Regions from separate parts of the Methylophilus glucosoxydans genome, predicted to be linked through region 2. Evidence: predicted binding sites of a transcription regulator. Region 2 holds the regulator's gene; the other holds the start of a gene.

What was found. The regulator FliA, encoded in region 2, starts transcription of late flagellar genes. The targets are predictions, from matches to a motif close to CTAAAGTTNNCNNAAANNNTGCCGATANNA.
Region 1: a site for FliA is predicted at 2,203-2,232, ahead of flgM (flagellar biosynthesis anti-sigma factor FlgM). Genes of this name have one in related genera too.

Annotation. Positions count from the first base shown of each region.
Region 1 is NZ_JBHTJW010000002.1:1,830,830-1,838,444, reverse strand. Features, by position in the region: gene ACFQ1T_RS11390 (flagellar hook assembly protein FlgD) at 1-217, opposite strand, end outside; gene flgC (flagellar basal body rod protein FlgC) at 238-645, opposite strand; gene flgB (flagellar basal body rod protein FlgB) at 665-1,087, opposite strand; gene flgA (flagellar basal body P-ring formation chaperone FlgA) at 1,364-2,131, shown strand; gene flgM (flagellar biosynthesis anti-sigma factor FlgM) at 2,293-2,613, shown strand; gene ACFQ1T_RS11365 (flagella synthesis protein FlgN) at 2,619-3,101, shown strand; gene ACFQ1T_RS11360 (ATP-binding cassette domain-containing protein) at 3,174-5,081, opposite strand; gene ACFQ1T_RS11355 (polysaccharide biosynthesis protein) at 5,083-6,999, opposite strand; gene ACFQ1T_RS11350 (sugar transferase) at 7,017-7,589, opposite strand.
Region 2 is NZ_JBHTJW010000002.1:1,589,972-1,597,586, reverse strand. Features, by position in the region: gene flhB (flagellar biosynthesis protein FlhB) at 111-1,283, shown strand; gene flhA (flagellar biosynthesis protein FlhA) at 1,305-3,392, shown strand; gene flhF (flagellar biosynthesis protein FlhF) at 3,394-4,743, shown strand; gene ACFQ1T_RS10270 (MinD/ParA family ATP-binding protein) at 4,736-5,527, shown strand; gene ACFQ1T_RS10265 (RNA polymerase sigma factor FliA) at 5,545-6,279, shown strand; gene ACFQ1T_RS10260 (flagellar motor protein) at 6,279-7,031, shown strand; gene ACFQ1T_RS10255 (flagellar motor protein MotB) at 7,031-7,615, shown strand, end outside.

The DNA.
Region 1 (7,615 bases), 240 kb from region 2:
GTTTGTTGATCCCGGTTACCGTGTTCAGTTGCGCCATCTGGCTAGTCACCTGGGCATTGTCCATCGGGTTGAGCGGATCCTGGTTTTTCATTTGCGTCACCAGAAGCTTCATGAACCTATCTTGGGCATCATCGGTACTGGTTGTATTTGATGAGCGATTGTTCACTGTATTGAGCAAGTCTTGAGGGACCTGATTGTTAGTATTCACCGTGGTCATATGAGATTCCTTTCTGCAGGTTATTGACCAATATTGAGTGTTTTAAGCAACATGGTCTTGGCCGCATTCATGGTTTCCACGTTGTTTTGATAAGCTCGGGAGGCAGAGATCATGTTCACCATCTCTTCAGTAACGTTGACGTTAGGCATGGTGATATAGCCTTCACTGTTGGCCATCGGGTGTTTGGGGTCGTAGACCACTTTGCCGGGGCGGTTATCTTCAATCACGCCGTCAACCGCAACTGTGCTGGCGTTTTGATTCGCCGCATCTTGCACGGCCTTGAACACGACCTGTTTGGCCTGATAGGGTTTGCCGTCAGAGCTGACCACGCTGTCCGCGTTGGCCAGGTTACTGGCTACGGTATTCAGACGCATGGATTGTGCGCTCATCGCAGAGCCGGAAATCTTGAATACATTAAACAAAGACATGTCAGTACTCCTTACTCAATTACTGGCCATTGATTGCGGTCAGCATTTTTTTGATCTGGCCGGTGATCATGGTTAAGCTTGCTTCATAACGGATGCCGTTATCGACATAGGCATTACGTTCTGCATCCATGTCTACCGTATTGCCGTCTACAGAGGCTTGCGTCACCGTGCGGAACAATGGATCACCCGGGCCTGCGTAACCCTGATTCGGCTGACCTTGCATGTGGCCCGAGTCGGTTTTTTGCAAACCACCTGTTGCTGTACCCGTGCTACTGGCTGGATGCATGGCGGCCTGCATGGCGGCTTTAAAGTCGATATCGCGTGCCTTGTATTGCGGTGTATCCGCATTGGCGATATTGGATGCCAACAGCTCTTGACGTTCATTGCGGACACGCAATGCCGTCTGATGAAAATTCAGTGCGGCGTCTAATTTGTTGATCATCATTGATTCCTTTCACTTGCCTGAATCTCTGGCTTTAATCTTTGGTTAGCGATTGTTGTAGCCTCGTCGCCAAAACACCTTTATTCAAAAATATCCTAAAGGTTTGCCAGACACGGCCGTTAATCCTGATAACTCGTTACCTCTTATTGCTCGAGTCACTTTTACTAGCTATGCCTAGTGTACGCCGCACGTTTATGAACAATTTCTGAATTAAATGCGGTAAATCCCCTTTATTTGAGCATTTAGCGCCAGCGGTTGTGCGTAGAATGAATGCTCATGAAACCTCGTCTGCTTACAATTTTTTGTGCGATGCTGATTGCCCTGACCGGGTTCTTCAGTCATGTCTTGCACGCAGCTGACCGTACGGCGACAACCGCTACGCTGGCCAATCAGCGTGTCGCTGAGCCGGCGGTCGCAGACATGCACAGCCGCGTATATCAAACCGCTGTGCAATATGTGCAGAGCCAGACGCAAGGTTATCCAGGCAAAGTCAATGTCGACATTCAGCCACTGGACAGCCGTGTTCGTATTGCTGCCTGCGACATGATGGAAGGATTTACCGTACCAGGCTCACGGTTGTGGGGTAAAACACATATAGGTGTCCGTTGCCTGCAAGCCGAGACCAAGTTGTGGACGCTGTATGTGCAGGCAGACGTGCAAGTGTGGGCTGAATATGCAGTGACGGCAGTGCCAGTCAGTCAGGGTGCACTACTCAGCCCGAACGATGTGGTGTTGCAATCAGGGGATTTAAGCAAGTTACCGGCTGGCATTATCACGGACTTGTCCATGCTTGAAGGCAAACAAGCCGCCTTGAATATGCCGCTGGGCACGGTGTTGCGCCCAGAGTTGCTTAAGTCCAGACCTGTGATCATGCAGGGTCAGACTGTACAGTTAAATAGCCGTGGCGAAGGATTTGTGGTCAGTGCAGATGGGACTGCACTGCAAACAGCCAATGCAGGGCAGGTGGTGGATGTCAAAGTCAGTAGCGGCCAGGTGATTAAAGGGGTTGCACTGTCGAGTGGAAAAGTCGATGTAAGATATTAGGCAGACTCACCACGACAACCATGAAAAAATACTTCTCAATCAGAATCTTGAGATAAAAACTATATTAACAACTAAAGTTCGCTTAAACTATGCCGATAGAACTGTTAATCAATGAGGGTTTAGTCACCCGACAAACTCAGACATCAAGGCAGAGGGATAGCATGAATATTTCAGATTCGATCAAGAAACTTGGGATTGGTGTAGATAAACCAGTATTAGATAAAGGTACCAGCAGCAAAAGTACCGAAAAAACAAGCACATCGGCAACGCCAGCCAGCAAAGACAATGTGACATTGTCCGCGGCATCGGTGCAGATGCAGTCCATTGAAGCGGGGATTGCCTCGTCAGAGGTGTTTGATACGCACAAAGTGGACGAAATTAAAAGTGCTATTGCGCGTGGAGACTTTACTGTCGACACGGGTAAAGTGGCTGACGGCTTATTGCAAACCGTTAAGGACTTGATACATTCGAAAAAAGGATGATGTTTATGACAACTGCAAATCGCAACGCTATCCCTGAGATCAGTTTTGAAGCGGATGCCAATCTGGTTGAAGCGCTCATTGAAGATTTGCAGAATGAACAAAAAGCCTTGGTCAAAGCTGACCTGGACACCATAGAACGGATTATTGATCAGCGTGTAGAGTTACTACAGGCGCTGGGTGAAGCCGCAAAACAGCGTTACGCTGCCTTGTCGGCCGCCGGCTTCGAAGCCAATGAAAAAGGCATGGCTAAATGGCTGGAGTTAGGACATGGCAAAGTGATGGATACTGCATGGATGGAGTTCCAGAAAAAACTGGCGCAGGCAAAAGAGCTTAACCGCATCAACGGCATCCTGATCAACAAGCATTTTCAACGCAACCAGGAAAAGCTGGATGCGATTCAAGGCAAAGCAACCAATGCCACGCAGTTCTATGGCAAAAATGGCCAAACTCACGGTGCCCATAGCTCTCGCACCAGCTTTGCGGTATAACTCGCATTAAAATCAAACGATCACAACCGTAAATGGCAATTCATCATTGCCACTTTCAAGCTTGAGCGTTGCTTACTGGCTTTCCAGCCATTCCCAGCGCTCCAGTTTCTGCAAGATTAACGCTTCAATTTCATCCAGTCTCTCTTGTCGTTGCTTGACCTGCTCAGGCGCTTGCTTGTAAATGTCGCCTTGTGCAAACTGTGCCTGGATATCAGCTTGCTCTTGCTCTAATTGTTCAATTTCTGCAGGCAGCGCTTCAAGCTCACGCTGTTCCTTAAAGCTCAACTTTTTTCGGGTTGAGGTGTTGGATGAGGCGTTCGTGCTGACGGGGGACGAGGCTGCAGGCACCGGTTTTTCGACTGGTTTATTTGCAGCTTCGCGCTGCTGGCTAAAGCGCAGCCAGTCATCATAACCACCGCTAAATTCGGTGAGTTTGCCCTGGCCTTCAAAAGCAATGACTTGTGTCACCGTATTTTCCAGGAATGCCCGGTCATGACTCACCAGAAACAGGGTGCCCGCATAATCTTGCAGCAGGTTTTCCAGCAGTTCCAGCGTATCGATATCCAGATCGTTGGTGGGTTCGTCTAGCACCAATACATTGGCCGGACGCGCAAATAATCGGGCTAGTAACAGACGATTGCGTTCACCGCCAGACAGAGATTTGACCGGGGAGCGTGCACGTTGCGGTGCAAACAGAAAATCCTCAAGATAACCAATCACATGGGTGCGTGTTTCACCGATTTGCACATACTCCGATCCCGGACTGATCGTGTCCATCAGCGTTGCTTCCGGGTTGAGCTGTTCGCGCATCTGGTCAAAGTAGGCCACCTGGATATTCGTCCCCAGTTGTACCTTGCCCGCGCTAGGCGCTAACTCGCCCAAGAGCAGCTTGAGCAGCGTGGATTTACCAACCCCGTTGGGCCCGAGCAGTCCGATGCGGTCCCCCCGCATAATGCGCGTACTAAAGCGATTAATCAGCATTTTGTCACCAAACGCCATGCGCACTTCTTGCAGTTCTGCAATCAGCTTGCCTGAGCGCTCGCCCGCATCGAGTTGCAAGTGCACCTGACCTTGACGATCACGGCGTGCAGCGCGGTCAAGCCGCAGTTGCTCCAGTCTTCTGACGCGGCCTTCATTGCGCGTACGCCTGGCTTCAACCCCTTTGCGGATCCAGACTTCTTCCTGCGCTAGAAACTTGTCAAATTTGGCCTGGTGTTGTGCTTCTACGGTCAGCAATTCAGCCTTTTTCAGTTGGTACTGGCTATAGTTGCCTGTAAATTCGGTTAAATGACCGCGGTCAAGTTCGACAATACGGGTAGACAGGCGGTCCAGAAAGCGACGATCATGCGTAATCAGCATCACGCTGCCTTGAAAGCCCAAGAGCAGCTCCTCCAGCCAGACGATTGCTTCCAGATCCAGGTGGTTCGTCGGTTCATCGAGCAACAAGACATCGGGGGCTTGCACTAATGCCTGTGCCAGGGCCACGCGTTTGCGCCAGCCACCTGACAAGGTGGCAATTGGGGTGTCTGCCTGTAGCCCAAGTTTGGACAACACAGACGCAATGCGGGATTGTAGCGCCCAGCCGTTTTCAGCTTCCAGGCTGTGCTGTAATACTTGCATGCGATCGAGCAAAGCTTCAGTCTCTTGCGTCTGCGACAACTGCAGTGACAGGTCATGATATTCTTTAAGTTGTGTGACGACATTCCCCAAGCCTTGGGCGACGGCAGTAAACACATCATGCGCTGCATCCAGCTCGGGCTCTTGCGGTACGTAGGCAATCTTGCTGCCAGGGTCGCGCCAATATTCGCCATCATCCAGTTTGATCAGCCCGGCGACCACTTTAAGCATGCTGGATTTACCGGTACCATTACGGCCAATGATGCCGACACACTCCTTGTTATCCAGCTGAAAGTTGACTTGGTCCAGTAATGGCACATGACCAAAGGCCAGGCTGGCCTGTTTGAGTGTGATTAAAGGCATATCAGTGTATCTGTTGTGAAGGCGAGGGGAGGGTCTCTAAGGGCGCCAGAGTGGCACGTAAAGAGACAGAGGGTGCGGGCCGGGTATCTGGCTGATACTCCTCGACCCAGCGCTGCAAGTCTTGCTTGATTTGAGACTCTGGCAAATGCGGTATGGTCGCCAACCACTCGAGCAACTGCGTCAGCCAAAGGCTATCTGCACTGCGCGCTTGGGCAATCCGTAGTTTTTCATGGCTCGTCGGCAAGGTGTTTTCATCATCTGCCAGCAACTCTTCATAAAGCTTTTCACCCGGACGCAGGCCGGTAAACTCAATGCGTATTTCTTGCTCTTGCAGACCGGATAGTTTAATCATGTCGCGTGCCAGATCAATGATTTTGACCGGTGTGCCCATATCCATTACAAAGACTTCACCGCCGTTGCCCATGGTCGCTGCCTGTAATACCAGTTGCGCGGCCTCAGGGATGGACATAAAGTAGCGTGTGATCTCCGGGTGGGTAATTGTGATTGGGCCGCCGTGCGCAATTTGCTCGCGGAATTTTGGAATCACGCTGCCACTGCTTCCCAGCACGTTGCCAAAACGCACCGTGATAAAACGGGTGTGATTTTGCTTGTTTTGCAAGCCCTGACAAATGAGTTCGGCCAGACGCTTGCTGGCGCCCATGACATTGGTCGGATTCACTGCTTTATCAGTGGAGACCAGCACAAAAGTGGGCACATTAGCCGCCTGGCACGCCGCTGCAATCTGGTAGGTGCCGTAGGCATTGTTCTGCAAGGCCTCTACCACGTTAAAATGCTCCATCATAGGCACATGCTTATAAGCCCCGGCATGTAACACAACCTCCGGCTGATGATTTTGCAAGATGCGTTGTATCCTGGCCTGATTTTTCACATCGGCCACCAGATAGACTAGCTCTGTATTGGTGACGGACTGATTAAATTCTTGCTGCAAGGTGTACAACGCATATTCCGAGATATCCAGACAGATTAATTGTGCCGGGTGAAAACTCAGTATTTGTCTGCACAGTTCAGAGCCAATGGAGCCCGCAGCCCCCGAGACCAGCACTACCTTGTTAGCCAACATCGTACTCAAGCCATGGGTGTCCAGCTGCACCACATCTCGTCCCAGCAAGTCCTCGACATCAATCTTGCGAATTTGCGAGAGACTGACCCGGCCACTGATCAGGTCAGACATGGCTGGCAGGGTCAAAACTTCCATCTCGGGAGATTTTCTGGCGGCTTCCACCGCCAATCTGCGTTTCTGGTGTCGGCTACTTGGCATCGCGATCATGCAATGCTGGCAGCCATAACGTGCGGCAATTGCTGGAATATCTTCCAGACCACCTTCTACCTTGGTGTGCATGATTTCGCGGCCCACCAGCCTGTTCGCTGGATCTATCATGGCCACGACACGCCATTCCGGATTTTTACTGAGCTCTTTAATCAGGTTAAAAGAAGCATCTTCAACCCCGATCACAATCACAGGTTTACCTTGCAGCGCAACCGTATTAAATAAACGCCGCTCTTTCCAGGCACGGTATAAAAAACGGCTCCCGCCCATGGCCAAAATGAGCAACATAGGATTCAGGATCAGCACCGAACGCGGGATGATGATCGTTGGGTGGACCAGCAGGGCATACGCTGCGCTAAGCAAGGCAGCAAATCCTACTGCGCGCATAATCCGTTTTAAATCGGGCAGACTGGCAAACCGCCAAAGTCCTTTATACAGGCCAAAGCTATAAAAACAGATCGCATGAATGGCAAAAATCACTGGCAATGTCTGCCAGATATGCTGTACAAAGTTGGGCGGTATCTGGAAGTTAAAGCGTAACAAGAACGCAAATACCCATGCCACGATCACAACGACCGCATCATGTTTAAAAGCAAGAAAAGACAAAACGCGTGCTGGTAGCCTGAGCATAGAAATCAAATAATCAATCAATGCGTGATGTTATCACGCCGGATGACCTTGATCACTGTCATGCAGATAATCTTAATATCTAACCAGATTGATCGATGCTTTAGATAGTATTCATCCAGAGCCACTTTTTGTGGAATGGGAATTTCGTCCCGTCCATTTACTTGCGCCCAGCCAGTGATGCCTGGTTTCAGCGTATGAACGTTTTTTTCAGTGCGCAATGCGATTAAATCGTCTTGATTGAAGAGCGCAGGACGTGGCCCGACAACAGACATATCCCCTTTCAGCACGCTCCATAATTGCGGTAACTCGTCCAGGCTAGTTTTTCTGATAAAACTTCCTACCGGTGTTAAGAATGCATTTCGATCCCTTTGCTGATTCATCAAATGTGTGGCAATTTGAGGCGTTCCAACACGCATGGACCGGAATTTTGGCATTTGGAACAACATATTGTTTTTGCCAACACGCTGGCTCCAATATAATGCAGGGCCCACAGAGGTTAGTTTTACTAAAAGATAACTGAATACAAGCAATGGACTAAATAAGAGTATTGCTATAACTACATTCAGGATATCAAATGTTCTTTTAATCAAAATAATGATTTACCTTGGTTGATATT
Region 2 (7,615 bases):
CGGTCAATTCGCCCTTTTATTCCCAACTTAGAAATACATTTATCTAGCCAATAATCACTCACAAGACACACGACATGGCGTGGTGTGCAAACCCGGAACGAGTGAAAGACATGGCAGCTGAAGACAGCGATATGGAAAAGACCGAAGACGCGTCCCCCAAGCGATTGGAGAAGGCACGCGAAGACGGCGATGTTCCCAGGTCGCGCGAATTGGCCTCTTGTGCGGTTTTGTTTACCAGCGGTATTGCCATCATGATGATGAGCAAGCCTATGGGTGAGGCCATGAAGGATGTATTGCGTCAGGGCCTGAGTCTGGACAGAGCCATGGCGTTTGAGCCGCAGCTGTTGATTGTGCATATGATCAAAGTGGTGGAACAGGCGATGTGGGCCTTTTTGCCACTGGCAGTCATTGTGGTTGCCGTAGCGATTGCTTCACCGATCTTGGTCGGTGGCTGGGTGATGTCGCAGAAATCGCTGGTGCCCAACTTTGGCAAACTCAACCCGATGAAAGGCTTGTCCAATCTGTTCTCCAAGAACTCGCTGGTGGAGTTGGTGAAGTCGATTGCAAAAACCATCCTGGTTGGTTCTGTCGGCTACACGCTGGTGAAAAAGGATTTGCAACCGATGTTGGGCTTGTCCAACATGCCGCTGGAATCCGGGATTAGCACTGTCAGCGAATTTATGGTGACCGGCTTTTTAACATTGGCTTCTGCGCTGGTCCTGATCGCCGTGATTGATGTGCCCTACCAGCTGTATCAATACGCGCAAAAACACAAAATGACCAAACAGGAACTCAAGGACGAATCCAAGGAGTCCGAAGGCAGCCCTGAAATTAAAGGCCGTATCCGTCAGCAGCAGCGTGAAATGGCGCGCAGAAGAATGATGAGTAATGTGCCCAAGGCAGACGTGGTGATTACTAACCCGACCCACTATGCCGTGGCGATCAGCTATAAAGAAGGTGAAAATGCAGCGCCTGTCGTCGTTGCCAAGGGCGTCGATGTACTTGCGCAAAAAATCAAGGAAATTGCTGCAGAACATAATGTGATGACGCTGGAATCCCCCAAACTGGCACGGGCCTTGTATGCCCATGCCGAGCTGGAGCGCGAGATTCCTCAAACCTTGTATGCCGCGGTAGCGCAAATTTTGGCTTATGTGTTTCAACTGCGCGTGTTCAAGCAGCATGGCGGCGTCCGTCCGGTCATCCCTACTGATGTACCGGTCCCGGACGCACTGGATCCACATGCACTGGTCGCAGCGCCTGCCACGGCAACAGATATTGAATAAGCAAGACTGAGGAGTATTTAGATGAATAACTGGCAACAAATAATGGGGAAATTGGACGGCCGCAGCATCGCCGCCCCGCTCATTATTGTTTTGCTGCTGGCCATGATGATCTTGCCGTTACCGGCCATCATGCTCGATGTGTTTTTCACTTTTAATATTGCCTTGTCCATCCTGGTCTTGATGATCGGTCTGCAAACCACCAAGCCACTGGACTTTATCGCCTTCCCTACCGTACTGCTGATGACCACCATGTTGCGCTTGTCGCTCAACGTGGCCTCCACCCGTATCGTGTTGACCGAGGGCCATGCTGGTCCTGACGCCGCCGGTAAAGTGATCGAAGCCTTTGGTCACTTTCTGATCGGCGGGAACTATGCGGTCGGTATTGTGGTATTCGTCATCCTCACCATTATCAATTTTACTGTGATCACCAAAGGTGCGGGCCGGATTGCAGAAGTGGGTGCACGGTTTACCCTGGATGCGATGCCCGGCAAGCAGATGGCGATTGACGCGGACCTGAACGCGGGCCTGATTGGCGAAGATGAAGCCCGCCGCCGCCGTAAAGAAGTCGGCCAGGAATCCGAATTCTATGGCGCGATGGACGGTGCCAGTAAGTATGTGCGCGGGGATGCGATCGCCGGGATCCTGATCATTATTATCAATATTGTCGGCGGGTTGATTGTCGGCATGGTGCAACATGACCTGAGCTTTGGCGATGCAGTGAAAAACTACACCTTGCTCGCGATTGGTGATGGCCTGGTCGCGCAAATCCCTTCGCTGGTGATTTCCATTGCGGCCGGTGTGGTGGTTTCACGTGTGGCCAACAATGAAGACATCGGCGGACAGCTGATTAGCCAACTGTTTGAAAATCCACGTGTGCTGACCATCACCGCCGGCATTATTGGCGGTATCGGCCTGATTCCAGGCATGCCTCACCTGGCCTTTATCGGGTTGGGGGGCTTGTTGGGTGGTATTGCTTATTCAGTCAAACAAAAACAGGAAAAAGCCAAACAGCAGACGGTGATTGAACCACAACCAGATGATAAATTGGCCCCGGCCAGCGAGGCGGAAGAAGCCACCTGGAACGATGTGCTGCCAGTAGATACCATCGGCCTCGAAGTTGGCTACCGTTTGATCCCGCTGGTCGATAAAGGTCAAGGCGGTGAATTACTCAAGCGTATCAAGGGCATCCGCAAAAAATTTGCCCAGGAGATTGGTTTCCTGGCACCGACGGTCCATATCCGCGACAACCTGACGCTTAAACCGAACGCCTACCGCATCACCATGAAAGGCGTGGAAATGGCGACCGGGGAATCTAACTATCATCAAATGCTGGCGATTGATCCAGGTGCGGTCACCGGTGAGCTTGAAGGCACCCGCACCACCGATCCAGCCTTTGGCTTGCCCGCAGTGTGGATTGATCCCGAGCAGAAAGAATTCGCACAAAGTCTGGGCTATACCGTGGTAGATCCAGGCACCGTGATTGCCACTCATTTAAACCACATCATTTCACTCAATGCCGGTGAGCTGTTGGGCCGCCAGGAAGTCCAGCAACTGCTGGATCACATGAGCAAAGAATCCAGCAAGCTCATTGAGGAAATTGTGCCCAAGATCATCAGCTTGTCCACCTTGCAAAAGGTCTTGCAAAACCTGCTCAATGAGGGTGTGCATATCCGTGACATGCGCACGATTCTGGAAACGCTGGCAGACCATGCCCAGTATTCGCAAGATGCCAATGACCTGACCGCCATGGTCCGCATCAAGCTGGGGCGTGCAATTGTGCAGGACCTGTTCCCCTACAGCAACGAAATCACCGCCATGACCTTAGATGGTCAATTGGAAAAACTGCTGTTGCAAGCATTACAAAACAACCAGTCCAGCCAGGGCGTGATCGAGCCTGGCATTGCCGAAAGACTGTCACAAGAGACCGAAATGGCCGCCAGACAGCAAGAGCAGATGGGCTTGACACCAGTCCTGCTGGTGGCTGGCCCCCTCCGCCAGGCTTTATCCAGATTCTTAAGAAGGACCGTCCCGCACCTCAGAGTGTTATCCCACGATGAGTTGCCAGACAACAAATCGATTCGTGTCACCAGTTTAATCGGAGCGCAGTAATATGAACATCAGAAGATTTTTTGGCAAAAACGCACGTGAAGCCCTGGCTCAGGTCAAGCAGGCCCTGGGGGAAGATGCCATTATTGTTGCGAATCGCAGTGTCAACGGTGGGACCGAGATCATGGCCATGCTGGAGTCGGATGTCGATGCCAGTGCGAGCCAGGCAAATGCTGAGCAAGGCAGCGAGCAAACCCGCAGCCTGCTTGATTTTGTGCATGCCAAAGAGCAACCCCGGCAAGCAACCCCAGTACCGGCGCCGCGCGCCGTTCAGCCGCCGGCAGCCACGGTATCTGAAGAGGCCAGTGTCAACGAATCGGCCATCATGGACATGCTCAAGCAGCACAGTGAACAACAAGAGCATGCGTATCAGCTGGCAACACAAACGCTGGAAGAAAAAATGCAAGGCATGATGGTGGAAATGCGCCAGATGCGCAGCCACTTTGAAACCCAGATGAGTGCCATGACCTGGCAGCATCATTTACAACATAGTCCTGCCAAATCAAAAGTGCTGGGCACCCTGCTCGCTGCCAACTTCAGTGCGTCGCTTTCACGCCAGATTGCCGAAAAAATGCCGCAACACATTGATGTGAATAAGGCGCCAATGTGGGCCAAAGAAGTGATCAGCCGCAATTTGCATACGCTGGACGACGAAGATGCTTTGCTGGACCGCGGCGGTATCTATGCCTTGGTCGGCCCGACCGGGGTAGGCAAAACCACCACCACGGCCAAACTGGCCGCCCGCTATGTAATGAAGCATGGCACCCAAAACCTGGGCTTGATCACCACTGACAGCTACCGGATTGGCGGCTACGAGCAATTACGCATTTACGGCAAGATTCTGGGCGTGATGGTACATGCGGTCAAAGATGAAGAAGACTTAAAAATAGCCTTAAACGAACTCAAGAACAAACATATGATTCTGGTGGATACCGTAGGCGTCAGCCAGCGTGACCAGGCGGTGACTGAGCAACTTTCCATGCTGAGCCGTGCCGACAGCCCGATACAGAAACTGTTGTGCCTGAATGCGACCTCAACCGGCGATACCTTGACTGATGTGATGCGTAGCTACAAAAAGCATGATATCGCTGGCTGTATCGTCACCAAACTCGACGAAGCGGCTGCGATTGGCAATGTACTGGACGTGTTGATTCGCGAACGCATGCGCCTGTTTTACACCACCAGCGGTCAGCGTGTGCCAGAGGATATCGAGGTTGCAGACAAGCAAGCCCTGGTCGAGCGCGTGTTGACACCACACCAGGCCAGCCTGCCCTACCAGTATCTGGATGAAGAGTTACCGCTGGTGATCTCCAGCATGATGCAAACCGCCAGCCAGGAGCAGCCACATGTTTAATTACCGTGACCAGGCGGACGGCTTGCGCCGTATCATGGCCAAAACCTCTGCCCGCATTATCAGTGTGATTGGGGCCAATGGCCAGCCAGCCAGCCAGTGGATGCGTCAACTGGCGACCAGCATGCTGACGCCAGAACAGCGTTTGTTGCTGGTGCACGCGCACCGCCAACCCGCGATGACACATTCCCTGCAAGGCATCGCCGTGCAACGCCAGGCCATCCAGCGGGGCATTTTCAAACACCCGCAAGGCTATGACCTGACCTGTTTGGGCGAAAATGACCTGTTAACCTCGCCTTTATCTCACGATTTAAAAACGCAACTCAACGGTATAGTGGAGCAACTTGCGTACGATTACGACACTGTGATGATTGAAGCACAACTGGATAGCCAAGACTACAGCCTGCTGCTGCCGGTAATTGCCGCGCATGAGCTGGTGATCCAAATGGATAGAAGCGAAGCCGCCATTAAGTCGGCATATGCGACCATCAAGCACATCAGCCAGCAGCATGGGCAGATTCCGTTGGGTGTCGTCGTGACAGACGCTAACCATGATCAAGGCAATCAGTACTTTATGCGCCTGAACCAGGTGTGCAAACAATTTTTGGGCATCACGCTGGAGTTCATCGGGGCCATGCCTGCTGAAACCGCCAAGGCAGTCACTGCCAACCCTGGGCGCGCGACTGCAGAAGTGAGCAAACAGCTTTCCAGCACACTGGCGTTTAAAACCGTCGCCCATCGTCTAGAACAACAACGGATTTCCATGCCATCCATGGCTGTTGCCTAAAGTCAAAAAGGAAAAACATGTATACCGCTAAAGGCACGACTCAAAATACCGATCAGATGCTCAAAATGCATAGCGGCCTGGTCAAGAAAATGGCGTATCAAATGAAGGCCAAGCTGCCCTCCTGCGTCGAGCTGGATGACCTGGTGCAAGCGGGCATGATCGGCCTGATGGACGCGATACAGCGTTACGAAGATACGCATGGGGCACAATTTGAAACTTACGCCTCTCAGCGCGTACGCGGCGCCATGCTGGATGAATTGCGCGGTGCCGACTGGCTGCCGCGCGGTATCCGCAAAAACATGCGCGATATCGAGTTGGCTGTGCAGCAACTGGAACAAAAACTGGGTCGCCCGCCAACTGAATCCGAAATCGCCAAGCACATGAATTTTAGCCTGGAAGATTACTACGAGGTCTTGAGCGACTGCCAGGGTCACCAGCTGATTTATTACGAAGATTTTCAGGACGATGACGGTGGCGAGCACTTTCTGGATCGTTATGTGGACGATGATAGCAGCGACCCGGTGAAAGCCCTGCTCGAAAGCGACTTCCGTGAAGCCTTGATTGCCTCTATCGACAACTTGCCAGAGCGCGAAAAGATATTGATGGGCTTGTATTACGAGCAGGAGCTTAACCTCAAGGAGATTGGCGCCATCATGAATGTGTCCGAATCACGCGTTTGCCAGCTGCATAGCCAGGCGGTCGCCCGCTTGCGTGCCGCCATGCGTGAAAAAGCCTGGACCGGAGTTGCCTGATGGATTGGGGTAGCCTGGCCGGACTGCTGATTGCACTCGGCGGCCTGGTCCTGGGCCAAGTCATAGAAGGGGGCCACCTCAACTCCCTGATGCAACCTGCTGCCTTTGCCGTGGTTATTCTCGGCACGACTGGCGCCGTCTTGCTGCAAACCGAACTCAAAGTGTTTATCAAAGGCCTGCGCATGTTGAAGCTGGCCTTTGTCCACCCACAAGATGACCGTAAAAAACTCGCCGTTAAAATCAATCAATGGAGCCAGCAGGCGCGCAAAGAAAGCGTGCTGTCTCTGGAAAGCTACATCAAGCGTGAGCAGGATCCTTTCGTACGCAAGGGCTTGCAATTGCTGGTGGACGGCACCCCGCCTGACCGCATCCGCGAAGTCTGTGCCATTGATATGTATTACTACGAAATGCAACAGCGCGACGCTGTCAAAATCTGGTCAGCGGCAGGCGGCTATGCGCCCACCGTAGGCATTCTGGGTGCGGTGCTCGGCCTGATTCATGTCATGGAGAATCTGTCTGACCCAAGCAAGATCGGTAGCGGCATCGCAGTGGCCTTTGTTGCCACCATTTATGGTGTAGCGCTCGCCAACCTGGTGTTTTTACCCATCTCCAATAAACTCAAAGGCCATGTCCAGCATGAAATGTCCAGGCGCGAAATGCTGCTCAATGCCTGGGTCTCCATCGCACGGGGCGACAATCCAAAACTGGTCAGTGAGCGGCTGGAATCTTATCTGCATTTGAGACAATCGTGATGTACAGACGCCACAAGCTCGAAGATGAAGAGGAAAGCCACGAACGGTGGCTCATTTCTTATGCAGACTTCATTACCCTGCTGTTTGCTTTTTTCGTCGTCATGTATGCCACCTCCAACATTAACCTGAATAAATACCGCGCCCTCTCCAGCTCGGTCGTCACTGCGTTTCAGGGGCAACCGGGGGCTGTCGGCCAGCCGCAGAATATGCCACAGGGCTTACAAACGCCTGGATTGCCAGTTCCAGGCGTGCAGAATCAAAATGGACAAGTCCCAAGTGCGGTGATGAAGCCTTTGCCGCTCAGCTATCTATATCAGGAAAAAAAACAGCGTGATCAGGAGAAAATACGCGCCATGGCTCAGCAACTGGCCAACACGCTGGCGCAATGGATAGAGCAAAAACAGATCATGGTTTACCAGTCAGACTTGGGGGTGGAAATGGATATTTCCACTCATCTGCTGTTCCAGAACAATCAGGCGGCATATACACCACAGGCCAGCCAGATACTGCACATCATCAGCGCACAACTAAAAAATGAATACCGTACCCTCCAGGTTGAAGGGCATAGTGACAAGCACACCTTC